2 regions of the Microbacterium wangruii genome follow, and region 2 is predicted to be linked to the other one. Evidence: predicted binding sites of a transcription regulator. Region 2 holds the regulator's gene; the other holds the start of a gene.
The links. The regulator LexA, encoded in region 2, represses DNA repair genes until DNA is damaged. The targets are predictions, from matches to a motif close to TCGAACANNTGTTCGA.
Positions count from the first base shown of each region.

Region 1 (5,968 bases), 920 kb from region 2:
CCGGCACCCTGTTGCGGGTCGACGACCACAGCCGGAACGAGATGGATGCGTCGGAGGAGAGATCCTTGAGGCGCCCGAAGACGTTGCCGCCGCGGACGTTCCACGACGTGATCTCGCCCTCGACCCACACCGCGCCCCACTTCTGCACGAAGTCGCGGATGGTCTCGTTCAACCGGGAGACCGAGGTCGGGGTCTCGGGAGAGGACGCGGAAGGATGCACGGCATCGGCCGGCGGCGTCTGCCCCGGCGCGGGTTGGAACGTCGTCATCTGCGTCTCCCTCGCGGCGACCGGCCTTCACACAGCCGCCGACTCATAGAATCGAGCTGTGAGCACTTCAGCCGTTCGACTGCCCGTGCCCCGCGTACCGGGGCGGCGCGGCCACCTCCAGGATATGCCGGTGGCTGGACACAAGCGGGTGCTCCTCGCTGCGCCCCGTGGATACTGCGCAGGGGTGGACCGGGCTGTCATCGCTGTGGAGAAGGCGCTGGAGCGGTTCGGCTCGCCGGTGTACGTGCGCAAGCAGATCGTCCACAACATCCACGTCGTCACCGAGCTCGAGGCGAAGGGCGCGATCTTCGTCGACGAGGTGGACGAGGTGCCGGAGGGCGCGCACGTGGTCTTCAGTGCGCACGGTGTGTCGCCCGCCGTGGTCTCGCAGGCAGCGGACCGCGGTCTGCAGGCCATCGACGCGACGTGCCCGCTGGTGACCAAGGTGCACCGCGAAGCGGTGCGGTTCGCCCGCGACGACTTCGAGATCCTGCTGATCGGGCACGATGGCCACGAAGAGGTCGAGGGGACCGCCGGTGAGGCGCCCGAACACGTGACGGTGGTCAACTCGCCCGCCGACGCGGACCTCGTCGAGGTGCGCGACCCGTCCAAGGTCGTGTGGCTGTCGCAGACGACGCTGTCGGTCGACGAGACGATGGAGACCGTGCGCCGTCTGCGTGAGCGCTTCCCGCAGCTGCAGGATCCGCCGTCGGACGACATCTGCTACGCGACCCAGAACCGTCAGGTGGCCATCAAGAAGGTCGCCGTGGGAGCGGACCTCGTGATCGTCGTCGGCTCGGCCAACTCGTCGAACAGCGTGCGGCTGGTGGAGGTGGCGCTGGAGTACGGCGCGAAGGCCGCCTACCGCGTGGACTACGCCCACGAGATCAAGCAGCAGTGGCTCGACGGCGTCGAGACGGTCGGCGTGACCAGCGGTGCATCGGTGCCCGAGGTGCTCGTCACCGAGGTGCTCGAGGATCTGGCCGGTGCCGGCTACCGCGACGTCGAGGAAGTGCGCACGGCGGAGGAGGACCTGCTGTTCTCCCTGCCGAAGGAGCTGCGTCACGACGCCTCCGGCAAGCGGGACGACCGTGCACTCGGCGGGCGGGGTCGCCCGTGAGCGACATCGATCCGCGCCCGCGGCCGCAGTATGGCGAGTACGCCACCCCGGAGGAGCAGCGGGCGCGCATCGCGCAACCGGATGCCACCGACGCGCTGTCGTCGGGCGTGGCGCCGCAGGCCGGGATGCACGACGCGTCGCAGCCGCGGGGAGGCTCTGCGCCGTTCCCCGCGGAGCCCGCGACGTCAGCGGTGGCACGGCCGACCCGCATGGCCGACCGGGTCATCACACTGGCGCTGCTGGCATACGGGCTCGTGACCGTGCTGGTGGCGGCGCCGCAGATGCTCGACGTGGGCGCCTTCGCGCAGACGATGTTCCAGACCCTCGGCGTCGACGCGCAGTTGGCCGACCCCGAATCCGGGCGCGGCTGGGGTGTGGCCGCGGCAACGGCTCTCGCCGGAGGCTGGGTGCTCACGGCCTGGCTGTCGTGGCGGAGCCTGGCGGCTCGGCGACTGACGTGGTGGATTCCGCTCGTCGGCGGCATCCTGTTCAACTTCGTCTCGGGCACGCTGATGGTGATCCCCATCATGAACGACCCGGCCGCTTGGGAAGCGCTGCAGCGCACCGTCTCAGGCTGATCCGACCGCTCGCCGCCCGTGTGGCGTGACAGCGCCGCGCACCGACATCAGAACGGCGGCGGATCGCAGGTCGGTGCGAACCGCACCGCCGTGACCGGCGTGTCCACGTAGCTCCGCCCGGTCGGACTCGTCCACTCGAGCACGCCACCGCCTCGCTGGCGCACCCGCCACGCGGAGGCGTGCTTGAGCGAGTGATGTCGCCTGCACAGGTGGGCGAGATTCTCTGCGCTGGTGGCGCCGCCGAGCGCCGCATCATGCGTGTGGTCGATATCGCACCGCCGTGCGGGCTGGCGACAGCCGGGGAAGCGGCAATGCTCGTCACGCACGCGCAGCACGCGGCGGAGGTTTTCGCTCGGCCGGTAGCGGTCGACGGCGAGGACGACACCGCTCACCGGGTGAGTCATCACGCGGTCCCAGCCGACGGCGTGGCCGGCGAGCCGTCGCGCCGTCTGCGCGTCGATCGGGCCGGAACCTGCCAGGCGCGCGCCTCCGTCGGTGCGGCCGGCGAGCGTGAGCACCGGCACACTCACCTGCACCTGTGCGCGGATGGCAGCCAGGCCGTCGCCGGAGGCGATCGGGCCGCCCCCGAGCGCCAGATCGCAGAGGACGTCGGCGCGGATCTGGTCGATCGTTCGGCGATCGTCATCCGTGGCGTCCGTGGCGTCCGTGGCGTCCGTGGCGTCCGTGGCACCCGCGGCGCGCTCGGCATCGTGGGTCGTGCGGCGGATGACGCCCGCCATCGTCGTCAGGCGATCGTGGATGCCGTGGGCGAGGACGGCGGGGAGCGTGGCGAGCAACTCAGCCATGCCGTCGCCGACGTCGCGCACGATCACCGCGCGGCGTGCACGTGCCGCACGATGGCGCGCTTCTCGATCACCGCGCTCCGCCTGCTCGGCGAGGGTGCCGAGGACCGCGCGCAGGCGGGCAGGGGTCTCAGCTTCTGCGAGCGCTACGGCCGAGGCCTCGAAGGCCGCCCGCTGGGCGTCGTCACCGATGCCCTGCCCGGCATCCACGATCGCGGACGCGTGAGCGGCCTCGATGCGTCCGTCGGCGAGGGCGGCATGGGTGGCAGGGAACCGCTGCGTGAGAGTCCAGGCCTCGGAGATGCGGCGCTGGACGGTGCGGTCGCCGGCGTGCAGGGCGGCACCGATCTCGGCGGCGACCGTGCGCAGCGCCATCTCGCGCTCGCGCTCGCGGAGGGGAAGTGAACCGGCGGCCTCGTCTGCGAGGTCGAAGGCCGCGGTGAGCAGCGACGCCTCGAGAGCGCGGAACCCGGCGATCGCCGATCGCACGCCGCCGAGTGCGGTCACGAGTGCGTGCAGCGCAGCGGTGTCGACCTCCGCCTGCGGGGCCTTGCGCGTCGTGTCCGTTGCCATGCGACCATTGTCGCGCGAACCTCGGACATTCGTTCGAATGTACGCGCTCCGTGCCGGCACGCAGAACGCCCCGACCACCAGGGCCGGGGCGTTCTCGCGTTGCGAAGGTGTCAGGCGCCGAGCGACTTGCCGTAGGAACCCAGCTGCTGGGTCGCCTCGACGACGCGGGTGGCCATCGCCGACTCGGCGACCTTGCCCCAGGCGCGGGGGTCGTAGGCCTTCTTGTTGCCGACCTCGCCGTCGATCTTGAGCACGCCGTCGTAGTTCTGGAACATGTACCCGGCGACGGCACGCGTGAAGGCGTACTGCGTGTCGGTGTCGATGTTCATCTTCACGACGCCGTTGGCGACGGCCAGGGCGATCTCCTCGGGCGTCGAGCCGCTGCCACCGTGGAACACCAGGTCGAGGGGCTTCTGGCCGGTGCCGAAGCGCGCGGCGATGCCTTCCTGGATCTCGCCGAGGAGTTCGGGCTTGAGCTTCACGTTGCCGGGCTTGTAGACGCCGTGCACGTTGCCGAAGGTGAGCGCGGCGATCCAGCGGCCCTGGTCGCCGAGACCGAGTGCCTCGACCACCTGGGCGACGTCGTTGGTCGTCGTGTACAGCGCGTCGTTGGTGCCCTCGTGCTTGACGCCGTCCTCCTCGCCGCCGACGACGCCGATCTCGACCTCGAGGATGGCGCTGATGGCCTTCATGCGGGGGAGCAGCGTCTGGGCGATCTCGATGTTCTCGGCGAGCGGCACCGCGGAGCCATCCCACATGTGGGACTGGAAGATCGGGTTGCGGCCGGCCCTGACCTCTTCTTCGGAGGCGGCGATCAGCGGCAGCAGGAAGTCGTCCAGCGCGGGCTTGGGGCAGTGGTCGGTGTGCAGGGCGACCGTGATCGGGTAGTTCTTCGCGACCTCGGTGACGAACTTGGCCATGGCGATGGCACCGGTGGCGCGGCCCTTGACGGTGTGGCCGGCGAAGTAGTCCGCGCCGCCCGTGGTGACCTGGATGATGCCGTCGGAGCCGGCTTCGGTGAGTCCCTGCAGCACGGCGTTGATGGACTGCGAGCTGGCGGCGTTGATCGCCGGGTATGCGAATCCGCCGGCCTTCGCACGGTCCAGCATTTCGGCATACTGCTCGGGGGTTGCGACGGGCATGTCAGCTCCTAAAGTCGGCGGTTGATCCTGCTTCACTCTAGCGAAGCGGGCCCACTCGGTCCCGGGGGTCGGCCGTGGCAAACGGCCGCGTGCACATAACGAGCCGGAAAGAACCGCGTTTCCTTCGCTCTCCGACAGCGCCATACCCGGGCGCGTCGGCACCGCGCGGCATAGGCTGTGCCCCATGGTGAGCCTGACCGCGGATATGAGTCCCCTGCACCCCGACCGCAACCTCGCTCTGGAGCTCGTGCGAGCGACCGAAGCGGCAGCGATCCGGTCGGTGCCGTTCATCGGCCGCGGGCAGAAGGAGCTCGCCGACGGGGCGGCCGTGGACGCGATGCGCGCGTTCCTGACCACCGTCAACTTCGACGGCACGATCGTGATCGGCGAGGGCGAGAAGGACAACGCGCCCATGCTGTTCAACGGCGAGCGTGTCGGGACCGGTCGCGGGCCGCAGTGCGATGTCGCGGTGGACCCCATCGACGGCACCTCGCTCACCGCCGCAGGTCGCAACAACGCGCTGTCGGTGCTGGCGGTCTCGGAGCACGGCACCATGCTCGACGCCTCCACCGTCTTCTACATGGACAAGCTGGTCACCGGGCCGGCCGGGGTGGGCGTCGTCGACATCCGCCTGCCGATCGGGGAGAACATCCGCCGGCTGGCGAAGGCGCTGGGCAAGCCCGTCGACGAGATCGTCGTGTCGGTGCTGCACCGCCCCCGTCACGACCGCCTCATCGAGGAGATCCGCGAGGCCGGCGCCGGCACCCGGCTGATGAGCGACGGCGACGTCGCCGGCGGGATCAACGCCGCACGCCACAACGCCCGCACCGACATGTGCGTGGGAATCGGCGGCAGCCCGGAGGGCATCGTCACCGCGTGCGCGATCAAGGCGCTGGGCGGTCACATCCAGGGGCGGCTGTGGCCGCGGGACGACGACGAGAAGCAGCTGGGTCTGGATGCCGGGCTCAAGGTCGACGGCGAGGTGTACGAGGCCGACGACCTGGTGACCGGGACGAACACGATCTTCGTCGCGACCGGCGTCACCAACGGCGAGCTGGTGGCTGGTGTGCGCAGGGAAGGCGACCACATCTACACCGAGTCGGTCGTGCTGCGCGGCGCGTCCGGGACGCTCCGCCGCATCACGTCGGAGCACCTCACATCGAAGTGGCTCTGACCCCGAGGGCAGACGTGATGGGTCTGTGACCCTTCTCCCAGCGTTGCCTCTGGCACAATGGGGATCGGTGTCGACGGCGATGCACATCATCGCTTCCGAGTTCCGAGGGGATCCACACATGAGCACTCAGGTGAACGGCCCGAAGACCGGGCAGATGCCCGTGATCATCTCGACCGACCCCGCTCGACGCCCCGACGTCCTGTTCCGCCGCCGGACCCCTGAGGGTCATCAGGTGAGCGCGTGGTGGATGATCGGTGCCTTCCTCGGTGTGTCGGCTGCCGTCATCGGTCTCATGACCTTCTTCCCCGGC
Region 1 covers NZ_CP126742.1:1,260,894-1,266,861, forward strand. Annotated here, with positions in the region: gene xseA (exodeoxyribonuclease VII large subunit) at 1-268, opposite strand, end outside; gene QNO26_RS05915 (4-hydroxy-3-methylbut-2-enyl diphosphate reductase) at 393-1,388, shown strand; gene QNO26_RS05920 (DUF6264 family protein) at 1,385-1,966, shown strand; gene QNO26_RS05925 (HNH endonuclease signature motif containing protein) at 2,014-3,342, opposite strand; gene fbaA (class II fructose-bisphosphate aldolase) at 3,453-4,484, opposite strand; gene glpX (class II fructose-bisphosphatase) at 4,669-5,658, shown strand; gene QNO26_RS05940 (UDP-N-acetylmuramyl pentapeptide phosphotransferase) at 5,777-5,968, shown strand, end outside.
Region 1: QNO26_RS05925 (HNH endonuclease signature motif containing protein) is a predicted target of LexA. The motif match lies at 3,364-3,379, and genes of this name have one in related genera.

Region 2 (5,968 bases):
ACCATGCCCAGCATGACCGGCGCGTGCCGCAGCGCGGCGGTGGCGGCCGCCTGAGTGAGTGCGCTGAGGTGGTACGGCAGCCGCACCAGCCGCAGGGCGTCGATCAGCGCGGGATCGGCTGCGAGGTATCCCACCCGCGCTCCGGCGAAGGCGAAGGCCTTGCTCATGGTGCGGGACACCACGAGCCGCTCGCGCCCCGGCATCAGCGTCACCGCCGACCGCGCGTCGCGTGGGGCGAACTCGACGTACGCCTCATCGACGATCACGACACCGGCTGTGGCCTCGTAGACCGCCTCGACCACGTCGAGTGACAGCGGCGTTCCGGTGGGGTTGTTCGGCGCGCAGAGGAAGACCACGTCGGGCGCCGCCTCCGCGACCTGCGATGCCGCGTCGTCGGGAGCGAGGGTGAAGTCGTGCGCGCGGTGACCGGCGACCCAGGTGGCTCCCGTCCCCCGCGTCAACAGCGGGTACATCGAGTAGGTCGGCGCGAAGGAGAACGCGGTGCGGCCGGGACCGGCGAACGCCTGCAGCACATGCTGCAGCACCTCGTTCGAGCCGTTCGCCGCCCAGATCTGGTCGCGGGACAGGCCGTGGCCGAGGTACTCGGCGAAGGCCTCGCGCAGCGCCGTGAACTCGCGGTCGGGGTAACGGTTCACGTCGCGCAGCGCACGAGCGACGGCGTCGAGGATGTCGCCCGCGACCTCGTCGGGAACCGGATGCGTGTTCTCGTTGACGTTCAGAGCGACGGGGAGTGCCGCCTGCGGAGCGCCGTACGGCGTCTGGCCGCGCAGATCGTCGCGGAGGGGGAGGTCGTTGAGACTCGGGATCACCCCTCCCATGCTAGCCAGCCCGGCCATCAGTGGGCTCGGCCCCAGGTCGGAACGTATCGCCCTCGCACCCGGCCTCACGGCGCGGCGGTGTACTCCCAGGGGATGGACAGTCGCTGACCGGCGGCGACCACGGAGGACTCGAGGGCGTTCAGCCGCACGATCTCGTGGATGACGTCGCGCGGGTCGGCCTGGGGCGCGACCTCTTCGGCGATCGACCACAGCGATTCGCCCGCAGCGACGGTGACCATCTGGAACGAGCCGGCCGGAGCGGAGCGGTCCCCGCTGGCGAGTGCACCTCCCCCACTGAGGGCGGCGGCGCCGACGGCGATGACGATGGGGAGGGCGGCGAGACCGGTGAACACCCGGCGACCGCGGGCGGTGAGCCGCAGCCGCGTGGCGGACGACGTCGGTCCGGCGAGCTGGATGGTGGTCATGGAGTCCTCCTCTGTGGCGATCTTCGCATCCGACCTTCGGCCAGGAAGGCCGGATGCGAAGTTCTTTTCCGAAGTTATCTTCGATGTTCTAGGGTGTCAAGCACGGGACCGGTCGGATATCGAATCGCACGCGACACGCGTGGACCTCTGCGCCGCGGCATCCGGCACCGGATACGGTTTCGATAGGAGCACCCCATCACGGACCTCCGACATTCGAAGACGCTGCCTCGCGCGGCGAGACGGGAGAAGGCTCGATGACCGACGCGACACCGGCCGGCCGCGAGCGGGACAAGCCGCAGACGCGGCGGCGCAAGAGCCTCAGCGAGAAGCAGCTGGCGATCCTCGAGGTCATCCAGCGCTCGATCGCACGGCATGGCTACCCGCCGAGCATGAGGGAGATCGGCGACGCGGTGGGACTCAAATCGCTGTCGAGCGTGACCCACCAGCTCAATCAGCTCGAGCTGAGCGGATACCTCCGGCGCGACCCCGGCAAGACGCGCGCCATGGAGGTGCTGATCGACCTGCCCGGCTCTGCCGCCGAGAATCCTGCCGATGCCGCGCCCAGCGTCGGCGACGCCGCGCTCGTGCCGCTCGTCGGCCGCATCGCCGCGGGCGTGCCGATCACCGCCGACCAGCAGGTGGAGGAGATCTTCCCGCTGCCGCGCCAGCTGGTGGGCAAGGGTGACCTGTTCATGCTGAAGGTCAGCGGCGAATCGATGATCGATGCCGCGATCTGCGACGGCGACTGGGTGGTCGTCCGCTCGCAGCCCACAGCCGACAACGGCGACATCGTCGCGGCGATGCTCGACGGCGAGGCGACGGTCAAGACGTTCCGCCAGCGCGACGGTCACACGTGGCTGCTGCCGCGCAACAGCGCGTTCGAGCCGATCCTGGGCGACGAGTCGGTCGTGCTGGGCAAGGTGGTGGCGGTGCTGCGCGCGGTATAGCCGCGACCGCGCGTACGCCGCGTGACATGACGAGGGGATGCCGCACTGCCGCGGCATCCCCTCGTGCGTCCCCGCCGGGAGGTCAGGCCCGCACCGCCACCTCCTCGCGCACCACGCGCGCGGCTGAGACGAGGTTCTCCAGCGACGCGACCGTCTCGGCATAGCCGCGGGTCTTCAGTCCGCAGTCGGGGTTGACCCACACCTGGCCGATCGGCAGCTCGGTGACGGCGCGCCACAGGAGGCCCGCGATCTCGTCGACGGACGGCACCCGGGGCGAGTGGATGTCGTACACGCCTGGCCCGACGCCGCGCGCGAAGCCCGAGGAGCGGATGTCGCCGATCACCTCGCCACGGCTGCGGGCCGCTTCGATGGAGGTGACATCGGCGTCCAGCGCAGCGATCGCATCGATGACGACGGCGAACTCCGAATAGCACAGGTGCGTGTGCACCTGGGTGGCGGGGACGGCGCCCGCGGTGGCGAGACGGAACGCACCGACCGACCACTCCAGGTAGTGCGGCTGGTCGGCGCTCTTCAGCGGCAGCAGCTCGCGCAGGGCGGGCTCGTCCACCTGGATGATGCGGATGCCGGCCGCCTCGAGGTCGGCGATCTCATCGCGGAGGGCGAGCGCCACCTGGTCCGCGGTCTCGCCCAGCGGCTGATCGTCGCGCACGAACGACCACGCCAGAATGGTCACCGGCCCCGTCAGCATCCCCTTCACCGGAGCCGCGGTGAGGCTCTGGGCGTAGGCCGACCACCCCACGGTGATGGGGGCCGGCCGAGAGACGTCTCCCCACAGGATCGACGGGCGGGTGGCCCGCGATCCGTAGGACTGCACCCAGCCGTTGCGGGTGACGGCGAAGCCGTCGAGGTTCTCGGCGAAGTACTGCACCATGTCGTTGCGCTCCGCCTCGCCGTGCACCAGCACGTCCAGCCCCAGGCGCTCCTGCAGCTCGATCACCCGGCGGATCTCGTCGCGCAGGAAGCCGTCGTACTGCGCGGCGGTCAGTTCTCCACGCGCAGCGGCGGCGCGGGCACGGCGGATGTCGCCGGTCTGCGGGAAGGAGCCGATCGTCGTCGTCGGCAGCACGGGGAGTCCGAGCTCACGCTGCGCGGATTCCCGCGTGGCGGCTGCGGCCCGCGAGTAGTCGTCGGGACTCAGCGCCGCTGCTCGCGGCCGGACCGCCCCGTCGCGCACGCCGGGGGCGGCGTGCCGGTCGGCGAGCGCAGCGGATGCCGCCGCCAGCTCGTCGGCGATGCCCTCGCGCCCGACCTGCAGCCCCGTGGCGAGCGTGGCGACCTGCTGCACCTTCTGGTCGGCGAAGGCGAGCCAGGACACCAGGCGGGGATCGAGGTCGGGCTCATCCGCGACGTCGTGCGGCACATGCTGCAACGAGGTCGAGGTGCCTGCGGCGACGGCGCGGGCACCGAGGGCGCGCAGCGCGTCGAGTCGCTCCCAGGCGGCGGCGAGGTCGCCGCGCCACACGTTGCGGCCGTCGATGACGCCACCCACCAGCGTCTTGCCGTCGAGGCCGGGGGCGGGCTCCGGCACGCCGCCCCGGTGCAGGTCGAGCGCCACCGCCTCGATCGGAGCCGCGGCGAGCGCCCGCCACGCCTCGGCCGACAGCCGGCCGTAGCCGGCGGCGACAAGCACGGCGGGACGGTCGGCGGCGTCGCCGAGCAGCGCATAGGCGCGGGCCGCGGCTTCGGCGAGGGCGGCAGGCGACGCCGGCAGGCTCTCGCTCACCAGCGCCGGCTCGTCCAGCTGCACCCACTCCGCGCCCGCCGCGCGCAGGGCGGCGAGAAGCGCGCGGTACACCGGCAGCAGCTCGTCCAGGCGCGAGAGCGGGTCGAAGCCCTCGGGCGCGGCATCCGTCGCCTTGGCCAGGGCCAGCAGCGTCACCGGGCCCACGATCACGGGCCGGACGACCACCCCGTCGGCACGCGCTTCGGCGACCTGGCGCGCGAAGCGGTCGCTCGACAGCGCGAACCGCGTCTCGGGACCGATCTCGGGCACGAGGTAGTGGTAGTTGGTGTCGAACCACTTCGTCATCTCCAGCGGCGCACGCTCCCGGTCGCCGCGTGCCGCTGTGAAGTACGCCGTCAACGGGATCGTCCCGTCCGCGGCACGGAGGTCGGCGAACCGCTGCGGCAGCGCGCCCACCGTCGCGGCGGCGTCGAGCACCTGGTCGTAGAACGAGAAGGTGTCGGGGATGGCGGAGTCCCCGGCCCCCAGCCCGAGCGCTGCGAGGCGCCGGCGGGTGCGCCGACGCAGGTCGGCAGCCACCTGCTCGAGCCCTTCGAGATCCAGATCGCCGGCCCAGTGCGCCTCGACGGCGCGCTTGAGCTCGCGGCGCGGGCCGATGCGCGGGTAGCCGAGGATCGTACCGGCGGGGAACGTGGCGTCGGTCATGATGCGGTCTCCTTGTGTGGGGTGAGGATGCCGCCCTCGCGGAGGACGGACAGGACGGTCTCGTGGTCGTTGAAGGCGTAGAGGTGCACGCCGGGGGCGCCGCCGGCGACGACGGCGCGGGCGAGATCGGCGGCCGCTGCGATGCCGATGTCGCGCTGGCCTGCGGCCGACGGCTCGACCTCGAGCGCGATGGCCAGCTCAGACGGCAGGTCCTCGCCCGTCAGCTCCAGCACGCGACGCAGGCGTGCGGGCGAGGTGATCGGCATGATGCCGGGCAGCAACGGAATCGTCACCCCGGCCGCGCGCGCCCGGTCGACGAAGGCGAGGTAGACGTCGGGGTGGAAGAACAGCTGCGTGATCGCCAGCGTGGCCCCGGCGGCCTGCTTGGCCAGCAGCGCGTCGAGGTGCTGACCGGCGTGGCGAGACCGCGGGTGCCCCATCGGAAAGGCCGCGACGGCGATGTGCGCGCGCGGGCGCGGCGCGACGCGCGCTGCACCCGGCAGTCCCGGGATCGCATGTTCGGTGTACGGGGCGTGCTCGGCCTGCACCCGGTCGATGAGCTGCACGAGTTGTGCCGCGCTCTCGAGGTCGCCCAGGAAACGGTCGCCCTCGGCCGCCCCCGCGGGCGGGTCGCCGCGCAGCGCGAGGAAGCTCGTGATGTCGGCGTCGAGGAACTCGCGGATGAGTGCCGCGGCCCCGGCGTAGGTGTTGCCCACGCAGGTGAGATGGGCCAGGGGCTCGACGGCGGTCGTGCGGCGGATGTGGCGCAGCACCTCGAGGGAGTCTCCGCCGGTCGATCCCCCCGCCCCGTACGTCACCGACAGGAAACGGGGACCCGCGGCCGCCAGGCGTGCGATGGTCTCGCGCAGGTGGCCGGCGGCGGCGGCGGAGCGCGGCGGATACAGCTCGAACGAGAACGGCACGGTCGGTGCGCTCGCGTCGGGCGACAGGCTCATGGGGGCGTCCTCGGAGGTTCCGGGAATGCGGCCCGGACGGCCGCATCCACGCACAGCGTGCGTTTCTCGCGGGCGGGTGCCGGGCTCGGCTGTCGCTCCTGCCGCGCTCGGGGAGCCGGCGACGATGGGGCCACGGTAGCGACGCTCCCGTGCGTGCGCGACGGATGTGACGCACTGTGTCCCCGCGTAACGTTGTGCGCATGGTGGACGTTCTCCCGTACGGTTCCTGGCCATCCCCGCTCACGGCCGAGCAGGTCTCGGGCGCGGCGCCGCGCCTGGAGGGCGCGCGCTTCGTCGGCGACGAGGTGTGGTGGGGGGTGACGCTCCCCGCGGAAGGCGGCCGCACGGCCGTGCGCCGGCGGCGGGCCGACGGGACGGCGGCCGACGTGCT
Region 2 covers NZ_CP126742.1:2,185,636-2,191,603, forward strand. Annotated here, with positions in the region: gene QNO26_RS10405 (histidinol-phosphate transaminase) at 1-839, opposite strand, end outside; gene QNO26_RS10410 (LysM peptidoglycan-binding domain-containing protein) at 905-1,264, opposite strand; gene lexA (transcriptional repressor LexA) at 1,519-2,211, shown strand; gene metE (5-methyltetrahydropteroyltriglutamate--homocysteine S-methyltransferase) at 2,294-4,621, opposite strand; gene QNO26_RS10425 (methylenetetrahydrofolate reductase) at 4,618-5,577, opposite strand; gene QNO26_RS10430 (S9 family peptidase) at 5,778-5,968, shown strand, end outside.